3 regions of the Brevibacillus choshinensis genome follow, and region 2 is predicted to be linked to each of the others. Evidence: riboswitches for the same ligand, from Rfam matches in the RefSeq annotation. Region 2 holds a riboswitch; each other region holds the start of a gene.

Region 1 (6,264 bases), 2.1 Mb from region 2:
TATTTTCCTACTATTCCGTCATAACCAATAGCGCTTCCTCATAATCTAGTACAGACAGGAGGGGAACACAATGAAAGAGACGGATCAACTGTCCGCCTTGCTGCCGCAGCAAGCGATTGCCTATGCGGAACGGATGAACATGCCATACCTCGGCTATCACCTTTTGCGAGAGACGCTGACAAACCACTTGCTAGGTGATAGTGAGAGTCCAATCCTCTATTGGCTGGGAAAAGAAATCGGCGAGAAGATACCGATCCAGTCATCTGCCGGAATTGTCCTGCCTTTCATGCGGCTCGGCCTTGGGCAATTGGACCTCATCGAAGAGACAAAGCTGCGCATTCACTATAAACTCTCCCATGCGATCTTTCCCTACATGACCGACCAACGGCTCAGTCGTTCCCTTTCATTAGAATGCGGAATCATCGCTGGAGCAATCGAGCGGTGGAGAGGACAAGAAACAACCGCCGAGCTCGTGCTGGAAGGGAAAAGTGACATCCGGATTATCGCCAGTCATGGATAACCCCGCGGCAGACATGGATAACCCCGCGGCAGACATGGAGAACCCCTCTTCCTCGCTGGGGAAGAGGGGAGTGGTTGAAGAATAAACAGACGAGTCTATTCTACTACAGACCATGCACGACTGCGGTTTCAGCCACGTCCAAGCCATAAGCGGTATGCAGGCTGCGAACCGCCAGCTCAGTCAAATGGGCAGGAATCACGCAAGAAACCTTGATATCGGAAGTGGACACCATTTTAATGGAAATTTCTTGTTCAGCCAAAACGCGGAACATTTCCGCGGCGACACCCGGGTTGTTCACCATGCCGGAGCCGACGATCGATACTTTGGTCAAGCCTTCTTCATGATCCACTTTTTCAAAGCCAAGCGTCTCTTGGTTCGCTGCAAGAGTGTCCAAAGCCTTTTTCAGGTCAGCGGATGCGACTGTGAAGGAAATGTTTGTCTCCGCTGCATCGTAAGAGCTCTGAATGATGATGTCCACATTGACCTGGTTGTCAGCCAGCGTATTGAAAAGGCGAGAGAGTGTCCCTACTTTTGCAGGCATCCCGACTACGGTTACTTTTGATACATCTTCATCATGCGCGACTCCACTTACCACTCTTCCTGTTTCCATGTTGGCAACCTCCTCTACGTACGTACCATCTTCAGCAGTAAAGCTGGAGCGGACCACCAGCCGTACTTTGTATTTTTTGGCGGCTTCTACCGACCGCGGATGCAAGACGCCTGCTCCGAGGTTCGCCAGCTCCAGCATCTCATCGTAGGAAATGCTGTCCAGCTTGCTTGCGGCAGGAACGACCCGCGGATCTGCGGTATACACACCGGATACATCTGTGAAAATCTCACATTTCTCGGCATTCAGGCTCGCTGCCAGTGCGACTGCGGACGTATCCGAGCCGCCGCGCCCCAATGTGGTGATTTCTCCTTCGGCACTGATGCCTTGAAAACCTGCCACGATCACCACACGGCCTCGACCCAATTCCGCTTGAATGCGTTCGGTGTTGATTTGCTGGATCCGCGCTCTGCCGTGGATGTCTTCAGTCGTCACACCTGCCTGCCAGCCCGTCAAGGAGATGGCATCGTAGCCTTTTGTGTGCAGCGCCATCGACAATAGCGCGATCGATACCTGCTCCCCCGTGGTCAGCAGCATATCCATCTCCCGCTCCGATGGGTAGGCCGTAATCTGCTTGGCCATGTCGACCAGCACGTCTGTCGATTTGCCCATGGCCGAGACGACTACGACTACATCATGTCCTTCTTCTTTGTAGCTGATAATTCGGTCCGCAACTCGCAAAATTCGCTCAATGGTACCAACGGAAGTGCCTCCGTATTTCTGCACGATCAACCCCATGCGGCTTCTCTCCCTTTTCCTTTTATCCAATTCATTGGTGGTTTTATCCTGTACTCGTATGGTTTTCATTTTTCTCTATGTTCATTCGGTCTTCGTGTATGGTATAAGAAAAGGCACCGACAAGGAATAGTCCCCGCCGCTGCCTATTGTTTCGACATCCCGGTTCCTCCCTTCCAATACACACGGACAGCGCACAGCATGACAAAACCAACCGTCATGACTCACACTGACACACCGTGAGATAGCACTCCATCTGGCAACTGGTGATTGCGCAGATGACAGTCCTGCGTTTGTTCAACGCAGACCCAGCATGAAGAAAATCGGGTTTTCCTCCACACTTCGGCGAATTCCCCTTTCCCATACCCTTCACAGATTCCCGATCTCAGGGAGGTACTCTTGGTTTTCGCGCCTCTACCTCACTCCATCATGGAAGTGAGGCTAACTATTCTGTTTGAATCGGATTATAACATGGACCAGCGAGTGGTTCAATGACTTTTTCCAAGCTTCAGGATTCCAGCTTGCGCAAGTGGGAAATAATCTCCTTGGCCAGCTTGTCGCCGATCCCCAGCTGCCGGAAATCTTCAACCGTCGCTTCCCGCATTTTTTTCAAGGAACCAAAGTGCGTAAACAACAGCTTGCGGCGCTTTTCCCCGATGCCCGGAATCTCGTCGAGCTGCGAGGACAGCATGGTCTTCGTGCGAGACTGGCGGTGGAATGTGATCGCAAACCGGTGCACCTCATCCTGGACACGCTGCAGGAGGTAGAATTCATAGCTGTCCCTTTTCAGCTCGATCGGCTCCGGAGGGTCTCCAAACATGAGCTGGGCGGTTCTATGCTTCTCATCCTTGGCGAGACCGCAGACAGGGATAAATAGACCCAGCTCGTTCTCCAGCACGTCCATAGCCGCGCTGATTTGGCCCTTTCCGCCGTCGATGACGATCAGGTCGGGCATGGTCCCATTTTCTTTGAGCAGCCGCGAATAACGGCGTCGAATGACTTCCCGCATCGAGCCGTAATCATCCGGCCCTTCCACTGTCTTGATTTTAAATTTGCGGTATTCCTTTTTATCGGGCCTTCCATCGGTAAAGACAATCATCGCCGATACAGGCTCCGTCCCCTGGATATTCGAGTTGTCAAACGCCTCGATTCGATTCGGTGTGCCGATCCCGAGAATATGCCCCAGATTGTGGACAGCCTGAACGGTGCGTGCATCGTCCTTGGACATCAGCGCGAACTTTTCCTGCAGGGCAATGCGGGCATTCTCCGAGGCCATCTGCACTAGCTCCCGCTTTTTGCTTCGCTTCGGCGCAAGCACCTTGATCCCCAGCCACTCTCCCAGCAGCTCCGTGTCACTCTGCTCAGGCAGCAAGACTTCCTTTGGGAGCGCGTTTTGCTTGTCGTAGTAAAATTGACTCACGTACGACATGAAATCCTCGTCTTCATCGCCGTAATACGGGAACGATGTGGTATCCCGCTCGATCATTTTGCCCTGGCGCATGTAAAAGACCTGGACGCACATCCAGCCTTTTTCTACGGCATAGCCGATGATGTCCCTGTCTACCGTATCGGTCAGCGTGACTTTTTGCTTTTCCATCACCGCTTCGATATTTTTGATCTGGTCGCGGTACTCTTTGGCACGCTCAAACTCCATGCTTTCGGCCGCTTGCATCATTTTCTCCGTCAGCTGCTTCTTCATTTCCTCGTGGCCGCCATCGAGAAACTTGCTGATCTCTTCCACAAGCCGCTGATTTTCAGCTGCAGATACCTCCTCCACACAAGGCGCCAGACATTGCCCCATGTGGTAATACAGACAAACCTGCTTGGGCATCGTGCGGCATTTGCGCAGCGGATACAGCCGATCCAGCAGTTTTTTCACTTCGGAGGCTGCCCCTGCATTCGGATACGGACCGAAATAACGTGCCTTGTCCTTAATGACCTTGCGGGTGATCTCGAGGCGAGGCTGAGCCTCATTCGTAATCTTGATATAGGGATAGGTCTTGTCATCCCGCAGCATGACATTGTAGCGAGGATTGTGCTGCTTGATCAGATTGCACTCCAGGACCAGCGCCTCGATCGCAGATGAGACGACGATATATTCAAAATCGACGATCTCGCTGACCAACAGCTGTGTCTTTCCATCATGGCTGCCGGTGAAATAAGAACGGACGCGGTTTTTCAGCACTTTTGCCTTTCCCACGTAGATGATTTCGCCGCTCTTGTTTTTCATCAGGTAGCAGCCCGGCTTCTCAGGCAAAACAGCCAGTTTATCTTTCAAGGAGCTGTTCAGTGCCGCTCCCTCCCTTGCCTTCATAATCTTTCGTAATTTTACCGACGAGAGGCTGTAGGTTTTTCCAATACGTACAGTTCGTCTTCCAGAGAAGCAAATCTCTCCGTCATCAGCTTCCGGCAATCCTGGACTCCCTGATTGTAGAGGATGGGTCCTAATTGCTTCCAAAAGAATTCAATCATCTCTTCCGCCTCCAGATTCCCCAAATCCTCCGCGCGCTGCTCGTGAAAAAAGCGCTGTACCTGGTGGACGAGAAATTCCTTCTGCTCTCGGGACATTTTATCTGTCATGGGATTGATAGCATCCTTCCTACTGCCTATTCTCAAAGATAAGAATATACGTTCCTTCATCCATGTTACCACGGATCGTACATGAAAAAAACTGCCGCCCATTGGTACGAGCGACAGTTTCTTCGATGCAGGTTCGGTTAATGCTTGCGGCCACCCAAATACGCTTCTTTGACCCGTTCGTCATTCAAGAGCGACTCGGCAGTGCCATCGAGTACGATTTGCCCGGCTTCCAAAACGTAGCCGTAATCGGCAATTTTCAACGCCTGCTTGACGTTTTGCTCGACGATCAGAACCGTCGTGCCTTCCGCATTGATCTCTTTGATGACTTTAAAAATATCCGATACGACAATCGGAGCGAGACCCATGGACGGCTCGTCTAAAAGGAGCAGCTTCGGGCGTGACATCAACGCACGGGCGATCGCCAGCATCTGCTGTTGTCCCCCCGACATGGTTCCGCCGAGCTGAGACAAGCGTTCCCGCAATATCGGAAACCAGTTCATCATTTTTTCCATATCGTCTTTAATGCCTTGTGCGTCGTTCCGCTGGAAAGCGCCCATCTCCAGGTTTTCCAGCACCGTCATTTTCCCGAGAATCTGACGGCCTTCCGGAACTAGCGCCAGACCGCTCTTCACGATCTGATGCGGCTTGGAGCCATCAATCTTTTGTCCACGGAAAACGATGCTCCCGCCCTGCGGCTTCAGCTGACCCGCAATGGTTCTCATCGTTGTCGTTTTCCCAGCGCCGTTTGCTCCGATCAAGGAGACGATTTTTCCCTCCGGCACTTCCAGGGAAATTCCCCGAATCGCTTTGATCTGCCCGTAGGAAGTCGTCAGGTTTTGAATGCTCAGCATGCTTATTCCTCCTCCTTGCCGAGGTAGGCCTCAATTACGTCCGGGTTGGTCTGCACTTCTGCCGGCGTTCCATCCGCAATCTTTACGCCAAAGTTGATGCAGACGACTTTATCGCACAGGTTCATGACGAGTCCCATGTCGTGCTCCACCAAAAGCACGGTAATACCGCTGTCGCGAATTTTACGGACCAACTCTGTCAAGGACTTCGTTTCACTTTCGATCATCCCTGCGGCAGGCTCGTCCAGCAAGAGCAGCTTCGGCTCGGTAGCGAGCGCTCGCGCAATTTCCAAGCGACGCTGCTGACCGTATGCCAGCGTATCGGAGCGGACATCACGCACGTCGGACAAGCCTACAAATTCAAGCAGTGCCTCTGCCTTTTTCTCCACTTCCCGTTCTTCTTTTCGTTGACTCGGCGTGCGGAGCAAAGCTGCCCAAAAGCCAGCCTTCATCCGGGAATGGCAGCCGATCTTGACATTATCCAACGCGCTCATGTGCCCAAAGAGCCGAATGTTCTGAAACGTCCGAGCAACGCCCATTTCCGTAATCTTGTTTGGAGCGACACCGTTCAACTCCTGCCCTGCAAACGAAAAAGTGCCCGTCGTCGGTGCAAAAATACCCGTTGCCATGTTAAAAATGGTCGTTTTCCCAGCTCCGTTCGGGCCGATCAAGCCGACGATTTCGCCTTCCTTTACACCAAAGGAAACGTCACGCAAGGCCGTGATCCCACCGAAGCTTTTGCCTACATTCTTCAGTTCTAACAGCACGTCACATTCCCTCCTTCGCTTCATTTCCCGGCTTGCCCTTGCGGCGGCGGAAAAGCTTTTGGAACGTATCCGTACCGATCAAGCCGTGTGGACGGAATGCCATGACGCCGACCATGATCAAACCGTACATCAGCATTTTGTACTCCGCCAATCCGCGCAGCACCTCCGGCAGAGCCGTCAGCACAAGCGCACCGAACAGAGGACCCC
Region 2 (6,264 bases):
TTTAGGAACACGCGCCTTAAAAGAAGGACTGCTCACGTCTCCTGAGTGGCTCAGCAAGCTGGATGAACCTATGCCGGTTTGGGCCGTCCTCGCCGTTGCCCTGCGCTTGCTCGACAAGCAGCGGCAAATGCCGTAAGAAACAACAAAAGACCCTCTTTCCAGAGGGTCTTCCTTTATCCATGAGCACGTTGATCAAATCATTTGAGATCTCGATAGCGAAAAGAACCTTCCATCCACCATTCGAATGCCTAAATCAACACAATATTCCAATCCTTGCGTAACTCCGTAAAGAATCCACTCGGATGAACGGTGGTTGATATCAAAATCAGTGTAAAGGTCTGTGCCATCATCGCGGATCTCTTTGCGGTCAGTCACATCGAAAAGGCGTAGGACAAAAGGCAGCTCAGCAAAAGGGATCGCAAACTTCTTCTCCACTTCCTGCTTGAACTCCTTTGTCATGTTCCACTCTGCCCGGATAGAATGATCATCCTGCCAGGCGATGCGTATACTCGGGCCTTCTACGTCTGTGGATGATCGCGGGGGATTTGTCTCCATTCGCTCCCATCGTTCCTTTCTTTCATGTACTCGCTTTCACCATGTATATCGGCTTTTCTACCTATTATACCATGTGAATTAGCATCGTGGGAACGCAAACAAGCCATTATTTTATCGGCCAACTGTAAAGGTGTTCTCGCCTACAACCACATAAGACTTGAATTGCTCAGACTTCATCCGTACCTGGATCTTGTAGGTCCCATAACTTCCAAGCTTGGTGGAAACAAATGGTTCAGAGAAATAAAAGCTGTTTGCTTTCTCAGTGGAGTACTTCCACTCTTTCCCTTTATCAATTTCTTTTCCTTCCGGCGAAATCAAAACCAGCTGCATTCTCAGGTCTTTTGCTACAGGCGCTTCATCGACTTCTACAAACACGTTAAAGGTGCGTGGTACATTTTTATCACTATATCCTTTAATCGGGTTGCTAAACACGACCGTCTTGTTTCTCGTTTGCTGAATCCCTTCCAATACAAGGATATTCACATTCGGCTTAATAATTTCCAATTTTCCGGAGTTTTGGTCATATTCTACAAAGCCACCCATTTTATTGACGAGATCTTCCACAGAATTCGCGTTGGATGACCCCATGCTGCTTACGACTCGTTCGCCACCCATGAATACCCGCATCGCCCCCTCACCCAAGGCGGTGCTTCCTACTCCAGCCATGACAGCTGTTGCCAACAAGGCCGACAACCATGCTTTTTTCATGTCATAATCCTCCTGTATGTGTGCGCTGCAGCGCTTGTTATTCCGAATTTGTTCTTATAAGTTTATACGCCTAAACAAGCAAATAGTTGTGGTCCTCCGCTAACTTTTTTCAACACTATCCACACTATCCACAGCCCTAGATAATCAGGAAGAAAGACTTATTCACAGGGTGTTTACCTAGTCATGCAGCACTGCTGACCAGAAGGAGAAAGGATATGAAAAAGGAGCAGCCAGTGAGTAGCTGCTCCCAAGTCCTATGATCGAATGAATCAACGCTCCGACAATTTCGTGAAGTAACCGCTGACGACCTTGATCGCAACTTCGATCGCGTCTTCGTTCGGCTCGATTTTCGAGTGATGCAATCCGTACGGCGTATTGACTCCCAGCCAAAACAAAAATCCGGGAATCTCGCTGAGGAAATAGCCAAAATCCTCTCCCGTCATCGCTTCCTTGCAATGAATGAGGGTAACCTCCGGGCATTCCTCGTCCACCCATGCCATGAAATCCTCTGTCAGTGCCTCTTCGTTGTACACCTGGCAGTATCCACAGCCGTAATCGATCGTGGCCGTGCATTCAAAGCCAGCCTCTACCCCTTTGACCAAGGCCTCGATGCGACTTTTCACCCGTGCCATCGATTCCATGGAAAACGTGCGGATGGTTCCTTCGAGACGAGCACGCTCGGCGATGATGTTTTGCTTGGTTCCACCTTCGATTTTGCCAATCGTGATGACTGCGGAATCCAGTGGGTCGATATTCCTCGCGACAATGGATTGAAGCTGGGTCACCAAGTGGCTGCCTGCGACGACCATGTCGTTGGATTGATGGGGAAATGCAGCATGGCCCCCTTTTCCGACCAGATCCACAAACAATTCCGAAGTGTTGGCAAAAAGAATGCCGGGCTTGGTAGCAATGTGACCGACAGGATACTCCGGTGCGATGTGCAGGGCAAAGATGCAATCAGGACGCCACGCGGCAAACGCTTCGCTTTCCATCATTGGCAAAGCCCCACCCGGTCCTTCTTCGGCAGGTTGAAACAGAAACAACAAGTCATCGGCAATCGGATGCTCCACAAAATGAGTCAGGAGCCCGAGCGCGATTGCCATGTGCATGTCATGTCCACACGCATGCATGAAGCCTTCGTGCAAGGAACGGAAAGGATAGGACGTCTCCTCTGCGATCGGGAGACCATCCATGTCCGTGCGCCAGGCGATTGTTCGTTTTGGATCGGTCCCTGGAACGCGGACGAGAATTCCCGTGCGCCACGTTTGAACCTGGAGTCGCTCAGAAGGGAGCGTCTCCAGATAACGCAGAAGGTACTGTTGCGTCTTTACTTCCTGAAAGCCGGGTTCCGGAATTTGATGGAGATCTCTGCGTATTTGCACAAACGTGGAAACGCTCATCTACAGCGCCTCCTTTGCTGAAATGGCCGCAGTCAGCTGACGGGTAAACACTTCGAGGAAGCGATCCACATCGCCCTTCGTGAGTGTCAATGGCGGAAGTAATCGAACGATCGTTTTTTGCGTGACATCGACGAGGATCCCCTCTGCAAGCAATTCACTTTGCAAACGGCTCGTTTCATCAGGCGTGACGCTCAGCGGAATACCCACCATCATGCCCTTTCCTCGCAAAGCCTGCAGCTGCTCTGGCATGCGTGCACGCAAGGCTTCCAGTCCTGCCCACAGGTATTCGATCACCTCGTTTACCCCAGCGGCAAAGCCCGGTTCGAGCAATTCATCCAGCACGGCATTCCCAAGGGCTGCGGACAAAGGAGATGGGGCAAAGGTGGTTCCGTGATCACCCGGCTTAAACTGGTTCATCAGCTTTGTACCAGCGATCACGCCCCCAAGAGGCAAGCCTCCCCCTACGCCTTTTGCAAACAAGATCAGATCAGGCGACACACCTGCATGCTGATAGGCAAACAGTTTACCCGTGCGTCCCATCCCGGTCTGAATCTCGTCCATTGCGAAAAGCATGCCTTCTTCCTGGCAAACGGCTTCCACCTCACGCAGAAACGCCTCCGTCAGAGGCACAACCCCGCCTGAACCGAGCACTGGCTCCATCAAAACCGCTGCAGGCTTGGCGCTTTGGCATATTGCACGCAGGCCTTCCGAATCTTCAGCGTCCAGCTCATAGACGGGAAATGCCGGCTGCGGAAAATCCTGATACACATGGGCTTGTCTGGTCAATCGCACAGCTCCCAGCGTACGGCCGTGGAAGCTGTTGCGCAGAACGACGATACCCTCGCGGCCCGCACCTTCCGCTTTTGTCCACTTGTGAATCAGCTTGATCGCCGCCTCCGTCGCCTCAGCACCGGAATTGGTGAAAAACACTTTTCCCGTAATGGTCTGTTCAACCAACCGCTGTGCCAAACGAATGGCAGGCTGGTTGAGAAACACATTGGAGATGTGCAGAAACTGCTCACCTTGCTCATGCAGGGCCTTCAGAATACGCGGATGCGAATGTCCCAGCACATTGACTGCGAGTCCGGTAAACAGATCGAGGTAGCTTTTGCCATTCGTGTCGTACAAGTAGTTGCCTTCCCCTTTGGCAATGGCAATCGGCAACCGTTTGTATGTGGAAACGATGTATTGTTCATCAAGCGAGCGCCAGTCCATGTTCGTACACCCCTTAGAGTTGACGTAGCTCCTGCTTGATCTCGGTCTTGGAACGAGTTTTTTCGTCGATTTGTTTGATGACGCGAGCAGGAGTACCTGCTACCACTGTATATGGAGGAACATCCTCAATGACGACAGCACCCGCAGCGACTACCGCACCTTTTCCTACGCGAATGCCTTCCAGAATCACCGCATTCGCACCGATCAGTACGTCATCCTCGACTACTACTGGTTGAGCGGATGGTGGCTCGATTACGCCTGCGATCACAGAACCAGCGCCGATATGGCAGTTCTTCCCGATCGTTCCACGGCCGCCTACCACTACGTTCATGTCGATCATGGTGCCCTCTCCAATGACCGCACCGATGTTGATGGAAGCACCCATCATGATCACCGCGTTGTTGCCGATGGTCACTTGGTCACGAATGATTGCGCCTGGCTCGATGCGAGCTTGAATTCCTTTGGTGTCGAGCAGCGGAATGGCGGAGTTGCGGCGGTCGCTTTCCACTACGTAGTCTTCGATTTTGTCAGCGTTTTGCGCCAGAACTGGCTCGATCTCTTTCCATTCGCCAAACACGACGCCTGTATTGCCATTGATGAAAGCTTTGGCGTTCGCACCAAAATCGATGCCTTCCAGGTTTCCTTTCACATATAGTTTTACTGGAGTTTTCTTTTCGCTTTTTTGAATAAAAGAGATAATTTCATTTGCATCCATCATGTTCACAGGTAAATCCTCCTTTTAGTCAACAGCATTTCGAATGAAATAAGAAAACCTCAGTCGAAGTCTGCCCAAACATAAAAAAAGCAATGAGTGCATGCGCTAACTCATTGCTTTCGATACATCGGCAGCAAATCGTAAATAGCGCTCCACAAGAAAGACTCTTTCTTGTGACAGGATGATCATTATTCATGGGCACCCCAACCTTTGCCACTCAGGGGATGGCAATCGGCTTCGGCGCTTTAGCCTTTCCTCCTTTTCCTGCCCCCCGGCAGATCTCGAAAAGATGTACTCATCTTCGGCGCACCTCTATTTAGACTTTCTTATCATAATTTCATTTAACTCTACCAAAATCAACACCGTGTGGCAACAGCTTTCTTGTAAAGAAACACCGCTGGAGGGTCTGAAAACCGGGCTTGCCCCTACTCCAAAAGATGCGGAGGCGCGCAAAGCATTCGGCGTTGGGGAAAATCGAGTATTCATACGCTTCTCACTAGAGGGCGCATGTGATAGAATGTCTATCCCACTTTCTTTTCCAAGGAGGATTTGACGTGCGACTACATACGGACGCCCTATACTTGCGCCCTCTGCAAAAGGAAGACGCAGCCGAGCTGCTGGAGCTGAGGCTGCGCAATCACGATTTTTTGCAACCTTTTGAACCGATACGCCCTGCCTCGCACTTCACACTGGAAGGACAGCAGGAGCAGATCGCCCAAGCCCAGCGAGATTTTGCCAATCAAGCCGCTTTTGCATTCGGTGTCTTCCTTCCAGAAAACGACCGGATGATCGGGAGAGTCGCGCTATCCAATGTGGCCCGTGGTGCTTGGCAGAATGCTACCTTGGGATATTTCCTCGACAAGGAGTTCAATGGAAAGGGATATACGACGCAGGCGGTCAAGCTCGTCTTGCAGTTCGCGTTTACGGAAGCGCAGCTCCATCGGGTGCAGGCAGGAGTCATGCCGCATAACCTCGGCTCCATCCGCGTGCTGGAAAAGAACGGCTTCCGCTACGAAGGGCGATCCCTGCGTTACCTCCTCATAAACGGGGCATGGGAAGACCACGACATGTACGCCATCACGGCTGAGGAGTGGACGAAATAGCTTCGATTGGCTCTTCTGATTGTCTCAGCCGCTCCAGGATTCGCCGTTTGCGGTACAGCATCATGCCGGCTTCGGCGACATCCTGCACGGTTGAACGATTTAAGTAGGCACCGAACAGGATCCCGGCAATCGGGACCATCTGGAAAAGCTTTTTCCATCCGAAGTTTTCAGTGTAAGTCACCACGACTTCGCGCCAGCCCTGCAATTGGGCCATCACGTCCCGCTGTGCAGCCGGGCTGTCAAACTGGGACAGCTCCTCTAAAATCGCTTTTTTCCCCACGATATCGGACGATGCAAACTGCAAGCACTTCACCACAAAGAGACGCTCCCGTTTTTCCTGTGGACGATACCCATAGCACAGCGCCATCTCCTGCAATACCTTCAGCGAGGTTCCCAGCAAAAGCGGGATATCCAATGCCAAGGTAAAAATCCCTCCGATCCCTGTCGTAGCTCCCTGGACCGTGGCAAACGTGGCTCTCGATTCTCTCATTTCCTTCGCCACCTCATTCATGACGGTCAAAGGAACCTCTGCGGCCTCTTGTGCCACCATGACTTGTTCTTGCCCCAT
Region 3 (6,264 bases), 2.8 Mb from region 2:
CGATCCGTGCCGTGACGAGCTGTTTCATGCCGTAGCAGGACAGGGAGCGGCGTGCAATGGCGAGCCGATTCACGTATCGGGGAAAACAGCGTTATCCGAGTCCATTCTCGGAACCCTCTTTGCTTTTTCCTCTCCCATGGATCTTGCAGCAGGGAAGCATACGGCCGAGTCCCTCATGCGCGTCATGCCTGAAGCGTTTGCTATCCGGATGCAAGGCTCGGTAGCGCTCCATCTCGCTTATGTAGCGAGCGGGCGCCTGGATGGATATTGGGAATATGGATCCGGCATCTACGATTGGCTCGCTGGTGCGCTACTGGTGATGGAAGCGGGAGGATGTCTATCCGATGCCGACGGAGCAGCGTTTCGCTGGGATGGATACGGCATAGTTGCAGCTGGTCCTTCTGTTCACGCCAAATTGCTCCCCCTTACACCGGTTTCGGCCTAAATGGACGAAAAGGGCGAAACGCTTCGGCGCTTCACCCTTTTTCTTTTTGCCTCTCGCGAAAACGGCGCACCTTCATCAGGTTGCCGCACATCTTGTCGTCACACCAGCGGCGCACGCGGTTGCGGCTTTCATCAAAGAAGACCCACCTGCAATCGTGATTGTCACAGATTTTGATCCTTCTGGCTTCCTCGTGTGCCAGCAAATGGGCAAAGGAGCCTGCGATCTGGGCCATGACATTTTCCCAGCCTTGGACTGGGCTTACTTGCTCGATCTGAAACTGATTTCCTCCATCGCTCACGAGGCGAGGGTAAGCTGGAGCCAGTGCCAAAGCCTGATTCAGAGCTGCCAAATCCTCAGGCGCAGCTGTCTCTCCCCGGACAAACGATTCCGTCATCCTTCTCATGCATTCCCGCAGGTTCAGAAGCTCCTTCCCCATTTTCCCATCGATCGGTAACGGGGCTTGCAATCCCCAGTACTTCAGGAATTGCTCCAGCCACTCTTCCTTCTCCAGCCGATTCTCTCTGCGCCCTGAGCCTCGCCAGTCCCGCCAATCGCTATTTAAAAAATCAATGCACAGCCACTCCAACGTTGCTACCCCCATCTTTTTTCACTGCAATCCATTTTTTCCCTTGTTTCCAGTATCCGACTATGATATCTTCTTTTTGTAACCACCATATTATATAAAGATAGTTACAAACAAATGTTATTGGAATCATTATACCGTTTCGCCAACCTGTTTCCTAGACGAGGAGGATGGACATGAGCCGTAAAGAATTGCTTTTGAAGAATTGGGAGTTTACCTACGAACAGGAAGACTGGTATCCGCCCCTGCGTGACGCATTATCTGGTGTAACCGCTGCCCAGGCGAGCTGGCGTCCTGTCGGCGAGGCCGCGAATACCATCTGGGAGAATGTCAGCCATCTGCTGTACTACAAGGAACGGCTGCTCCATCGTCTGTTGGGTACCGAATTTCCTCTTTCCGCTGAATCCAACGACGACACGTTTGTCCCATCCGGCGGACCAGACGATGAGGACGCATGGAAGCAAGCACAGCAACGCATGGAAAGTGTCCATCGACAAATTCAGGAAAAGCTGGCGTCCCTAAGTGAGGAAGCATTCGACCAGGGCCTGCCTACCACGTCGATCGCTCAGAGTGTCATGAGCATCATGCTGCATGATGCCTGTCACACCGGGCAGATCGTTCAAATTCGCAAGCTGCAAGGGTCATGGCCCGCCAAGCGTCACTTTACTTAATCATGATTCAGCGTCCATTTCTTGCATTGCTTGCACAATCGTACAAACCTTATTCGAGCTAGTACCATATCCTTTATCATAAGCGTAAAGGAGTGGTTCACTTGAATAAGCGGGTTGAGTATGAACAGTGAATCAAGTAAAAGGACGCCATTTGATCATTGATGCCTTTGATTGTGATTCAGCTTTGCTCGACGATCTCTCCCATCTGGAGCAGATCCTTACCAATATCGTCACATCCCTCGGGATGGAAAAGCTCGCCTTCAACTTCCATCGATTTGAGCCACACGGCATAACGGGGCTTTTCCTCCTGTCGACCTCTCACCTTTCCATTCATACGTGGCCGGAGTATTCGTATGCTGCCTTGGATTTATTTACATGCGGAGACAGCGATCCCTCTACCCAAATCGATACTCTGTTACGTGGCCTTTCTGCAAAAAGTGCGCGTATTTATGGAATTGAACGCACCAATGGTTCCACAACAGCACCTGTGTTTTGGGAATACAGCACTGGGGAGGAACAATCCACAGCGCAATCTCCTGAATCATCCGCTAGCGAAACAAAAATGAAGCCAATCGACCTTACATCAGATCGCGGGGATCTGTACGATCAAATCGAACGTCGCCAAGTGCTCGCTGGGGATCATAACATGCTATTCCAGGGAACAAGCTCCTATCAGCATATTGAGCTTGTGGAAGCCAGCGAGATGCGCATGTACTTGGATGGGCAGCTGCAATTCAGCTCCCTGGATGAACGTATTTATCATGAAGCGCTCGTTCATCCGGCCTTTGCTCATGCAGCTTCGCATGAGCGTGTCCTGATTGTTGGCGGTGGGGATGGGCTTGCTCTCCGCGAAGTGCTGAAGTACAAAAACGTGAAGCATGTAGACCTCGTCGATCTGGATTCCATGGTCTTGGAAGTAGCCAAAACTGTCCCGAAAGTGGTATCGCTGAATGAATCTTCGATGCACGATCCCCGTGTAACGGTACACCCGGTGGACGCAAACATGTTTATCGACAACGTGACTACCCCCTATCACATCATCATCGTCGACTTCCCTGACCCAGCAGATGAAATCATCAGCACGATCTACACGAAAGAGTTCTTTCAGCAGCTGTCCAACTGCTTGGGGGATAACGGCGTCTTGGTCTGTCAATCTTTCTCGCCTGAGGATGCGCCACTGGTGTACTGGAGCATCGGTCTGACGATCGGGAGTGCTGGTTTGCACACGAAAGCTTATCACTGCTTGGTTCCATCCTTTGGAGATTGGGGGTTTCATCTCGCTGGGCGTGATCCGATCCCTGCAGCACCACAGCCAGTATCCGTCCCCACGCAGACGCTCCCGGAGAATCTCAGCACGCTGTTTGCGTTTCCTGACCAGATTCTCGAAAAACGCGACGCAGCAACGATCAATACCATGCAGGACCTGAAGCTGCACGAAATTTATCAGATGGAAGCTGGAAAAAAGAATTGAAATAGCAGTCACCCCCCTTCCCATTGCGAAGGGGTTTTTTTCTAATTGCGAAATCATCCACAATCATATATATTTGATAAATAAATTAACTTCATACAATTATCCTCATCTTTCACGGTGAGGATAGAGGTCGCGGCTTTTATAGTATTCTGTACGAGATTCAGACGAAATCTAAGACTACAGGAGAGGGAAAATCCGCCGAAGTCCATCGTGTATCGCTGTACGCATGGGTTGGGGCTGTTCTCGATAAGGGGCAGAACTGTCACGTTTGCTTGCCGAGCAAACGTGGTGTGCTATCTTCAGTGAAGGCTTGGTGGGGATTGGATGATACCGCCCTGTGCCATTCTTTGGCCCCGGGCGGTTTTTCGTTTCCGACCTTCCTTCCGAACAAAAAACATCTGAGAAAGGTCGTGCAATAAACGTATGTCAGAAAATCAATTGCAGCGAGGACTCAAAGCCCGCCACCTCACGATGATTGCCATCGGCGGCTCCATCGGTACGGGACTTTTTCTCGCAAGCGGCGGCTCCATTCATTCTGCCGGACCCGGCGGTGCTTTGGCGGCCTACATCGCTATCAGTATCATGGTTTACTTCCTCATGACAAGCCTGGGAGAAATGGCAGCCTTCATGCCCGTCTCCGGTTCTTTTAGTACGTATGCGACACGCTTCGTCGATCCATCCCTGGGCTTTGCGCTCGGCTGGAACTACTGGTACAACTGGGCGATCACCATTGCAGTCGAGCTAGCAGCAGCTGCCCTGATTATGAAATATTGGCTGCCGGATGTCCCTTCGATCGTCTGGAGCGCGCTGTTCCTCGTAATCATGTTTCTTTTGAATGCCTTGTCCGTGAAATCATTCGGTGAGTCTGAATATTGGTTTGCCCTCATTAAAGTTGTCACTGTTATCGTGTTTATCATCATTGGTGTGTTGATGATTTTCGGCATCATGGGTGGTGAGGCAGTCGGTTTCACGAACTTCACCAAAGGCGAGGCGCCATTCAACGGCGGCTTCATGGCGATTCTCGGAGTCTTCATGATCGCCGGATTCTCCTTCCAGGGAACAGAGTTGGTCGGGGTAGCGGCTGGAGAAAGTGAAAATCCTGCTCGCAACATCCCAAAAGCCATCCGCCAAATCTTTTGGCGCATCCTGCTGTTCTACATCCTGGCGATCCTGGTGATCGGTCTGTTGGTTCCGTACGACAACCCGAATCTAATCAGCGGGGATATCACGGATATTGCCATCAGTCCATTTACGATCGTATTTGAAAAGGCAGGCTTTGCATTCGCGGCTTCTGTCATGAATGCGGTGATTCTCACATCGGTCCTGTCTGCAGGTAACTCCGGCATGTACGCTTCGACCCGGATGCTCTGGGTGCTCGCAAAAGAAGGCAAAGCGCCAAAATGGTTTGCCAAAGTCACTCGCAATGGTGTTCCGATCAACTCCTTGATCGTGACAGCCCTCGTCGGTGCCCTCGCTTTCTTGTCCTCCCTGTTTGGGGATGGCACTGTATACGTTTGGCTGTTGAATGCCTCCGGTATGTCCGGGTTCATCGCATGGCTGGGAATTGCGGTCAGCCATTACCGCTTCCGCCGTGCCCTGCTTGCCCAAGGGCGCGAATTGTCGGAGCTGCCTTACCGAGCAAAATGGTTCCCGTTTGGTCCGATTCTGGCTTTCATCATCTGCTGCGTCGTGATCGTCGGTCAAAACTACACGGCTTTCACAGGTGATGCCATCGACTGGAACGGCGCAATGGTATCCTACATCGGTCTGCCACTGTTCATCGTGGTCTGGCTGGGCTATAAATTCTCCAAGAAAACCAAGCTGGTTCCCCTCGACAAGGTAGACTTCAGCATGGATGAAAATACGCATTAATTCTCAAGCTCCTGGCCAAACCAGGAGCTTTTTTGTACAGATAGCTTATCAACAGAACGGAGGTGGGGAGAAGCAGTTGTGGTTTCTAGTTACTTGGTATGCAGAGGTTCGGGTGAGCAATGTGCCTACTTCGTCTATCGCTTCAACTTCGAAGGACCTGGATGAATCAAGGGAAGAACTAGCATCAAGTATGTCTTTTCGACTTATCACGGGAGCTTTTCCCACGAAGGGTTTTCCCAAAGTAACTACGTAGAAGGCTTTCAAGAAAAGACACGTCGATGACCCAAAGCTGGCCGAGGAAAAAGGGGAAATAAGCGGAAGATCTTTGGAACACTAACCAAGGCGCAATGGAAAAAACGAAACACGGTTTTAAGCGTCCACCTCTGATAAGCTTCCCGAGACGGCTGCTTTGGACGCGGTTTCGTTTTTTACATGGAGTCGGACAGGGATGACCCCCAGCAGGTGTTCCTATGAAGCTGGAGCGTTTTCCCCTTTTTCCTCTCCTCCACTACAGCCTAACCTAGTGAAAAAAGGAAGCGGGTGTATTTCCCGCGTATTTTCTTATTTGGATGGATGGCGTGTGGGCAAGCACTCTTCGGAAAAGCGGACCCATTCCCGCATCGCGAACGACCGGTACGCATTTTTCCTCCAGATCATCCCCAGATGCCACTTGAGTGTCGGACTTACCAGCGGAACGATGCGAAAGCGCTCTGCGTCCAATTCCGCACAAATGGTTTCGGGCAGGAGCGTGATCCCTATATTCGCAGCGACCATCTCGCTGAGAAAATCCCATTGGGAGCTCTTGTACACGACATGAGGATGAAAGCCGGCGCGGACGCATTCGTCTACGATCCGGTTATGCAGCGCAAAGTCTTCATGGAAGAGCAGGAAACGCTCTCCTTCCAGTTCGCTGAAGGCCACTTCGGAGCGTTCCGCCAGCGGGTGGGATGGATGCACGACCAGCATGATGTTTTCATTGACGAACGAATAATGGTCGAAGATGTCTTCTTTTGCCGGCAGCAGAATGACACCGCAGTCCAGCACACCGGATCCTACATCCGCCTCCACTTTGTTGGAGCCCGCCTCGAACAGCTCCAGCCGGATCCCGGGATACTGCTCGCAAAATCGGCCGATGACACGCGGAAAGAAGCTGGCTCCTACCATCGGCGGCAGTCCGATGCGCAGCCTTCCTCTTTTCAGCTCCATCAATTCATTGATATGG

What was found. Region 2 has a riboswitch for lysine ahead of dapD (2,3,4,5-tetrahydropyridine-2,6-dicarboxylate N-acetyltransferase). Riboswitches for the same ligand answer to the same signal wherever they lie in the genome.
Region 1: another riboswitch for lysine. It lies ahead of JNE38_RS09255 (aspartate kinase); the one in region 2 lies ahead of dapD (2,3,4,5-tetrahydropyridine-2,6-dicarboxylate N-acetyltransferase).
Region 3: another riboswitch for lysine. It lies ahead of JNE38_RS05955 (amino acid permease); the one in region 2 lies ahead of dapD (2,3,4,5-tetrahydropyridine-2,6-dicarboxylate N-acetyltransferase).

What each region holds. Positions count from the first base shown of each region.
Region 1 is NZ_CP069127.1:1,788,264-1,794,527, reverse strand. It holds gene JNE38_RS09260 (DUF2507 domain-containing protein) at 71-520, shown strand; gene JNE38_RS09255 (aspartate kinase) at 624-1,865, opposite strand; lysine riboswitch at 2,100-2,287, opposite strand; gene uvrC (excinuclease ABC subunit UvrC) at 2,371-4,152, opposite strand; gene JNE38_RS09245 (DUF2164 domain-containing protein) at 4,191-4,442, opposite strand; gene JNE38_RS09240 (ABC transporter ATP-binding protein) at 4,580-5,293, opposite strand; gene JNE38_RS09235 (ABC transporter ATP-binding protein) at 5,296-6,057, opposite strand; gene JNE38_RS09230 (branched-chain amino acid ABC transporter permease) at 6,059-6,264, opposite strand, start outside.
Region 2 is NZ_CP069127.1:3,936,604-3,942,867, forward strand. It holds gene JNE38_RS19790 (glycoside hydrolase family 73 protein) at 1-136, shown strand, start outside; gene JNE38_RS19795 (DUF4912 domain-containing protein) at 193-555, opposite strand; gene JNE38_RS19800 (hypothetical protein) at 667-1,263, opposite strand; gene JNE38_RS19805 (N-acetyldiaminopimelate deacetylase) at 1,533-2,663, opposite strand; gene JNE38_RS19810 (aspartate aminotransferase family protein) at 2,664-3,878, opposite strand; gene dapD (2,3,4,5-tetrahydropyridine-2,6-dicarboxylate N-acetyltransferase) at 3,892-4,602, opposite strand; lysine riboswitch at 4,731-4,916, opposite strand; gene JNE38_RS19820 (GNAT family N-acetyltransferase) at 5,148-5,696, shown strand; gene JNE38_RS19825 (EcsC family protein) at 5,671-6,264, opposite strand, start outside.
Region 3 is NZ_CP069127.1:1,102,313-1,108,576, reverse strand. It holds gene JNE38_RS05975 (inositol monophosphatase family protein) at 1-445, shown strand, start outside; gene JNE38_RS05970 (CGNR zinc finger domain-containing protein) at 477-1,046, opposite strand; gene JNE38_RS05965 (DinB family protein) at 1,205-1,699, shown strand; gene speD (adenosylmethionine decarboxylase) at 1,827-3,170, shown strand; lysine riboswitch at 3,287-3,474, shown strand; gene JNE38_RS05955 (amino acid permease) at 3,594-5,042, shown strand; gene cidR (cidABC operon transcriptional activator CidR) at 5,604-6,264, opposite strand, start outside.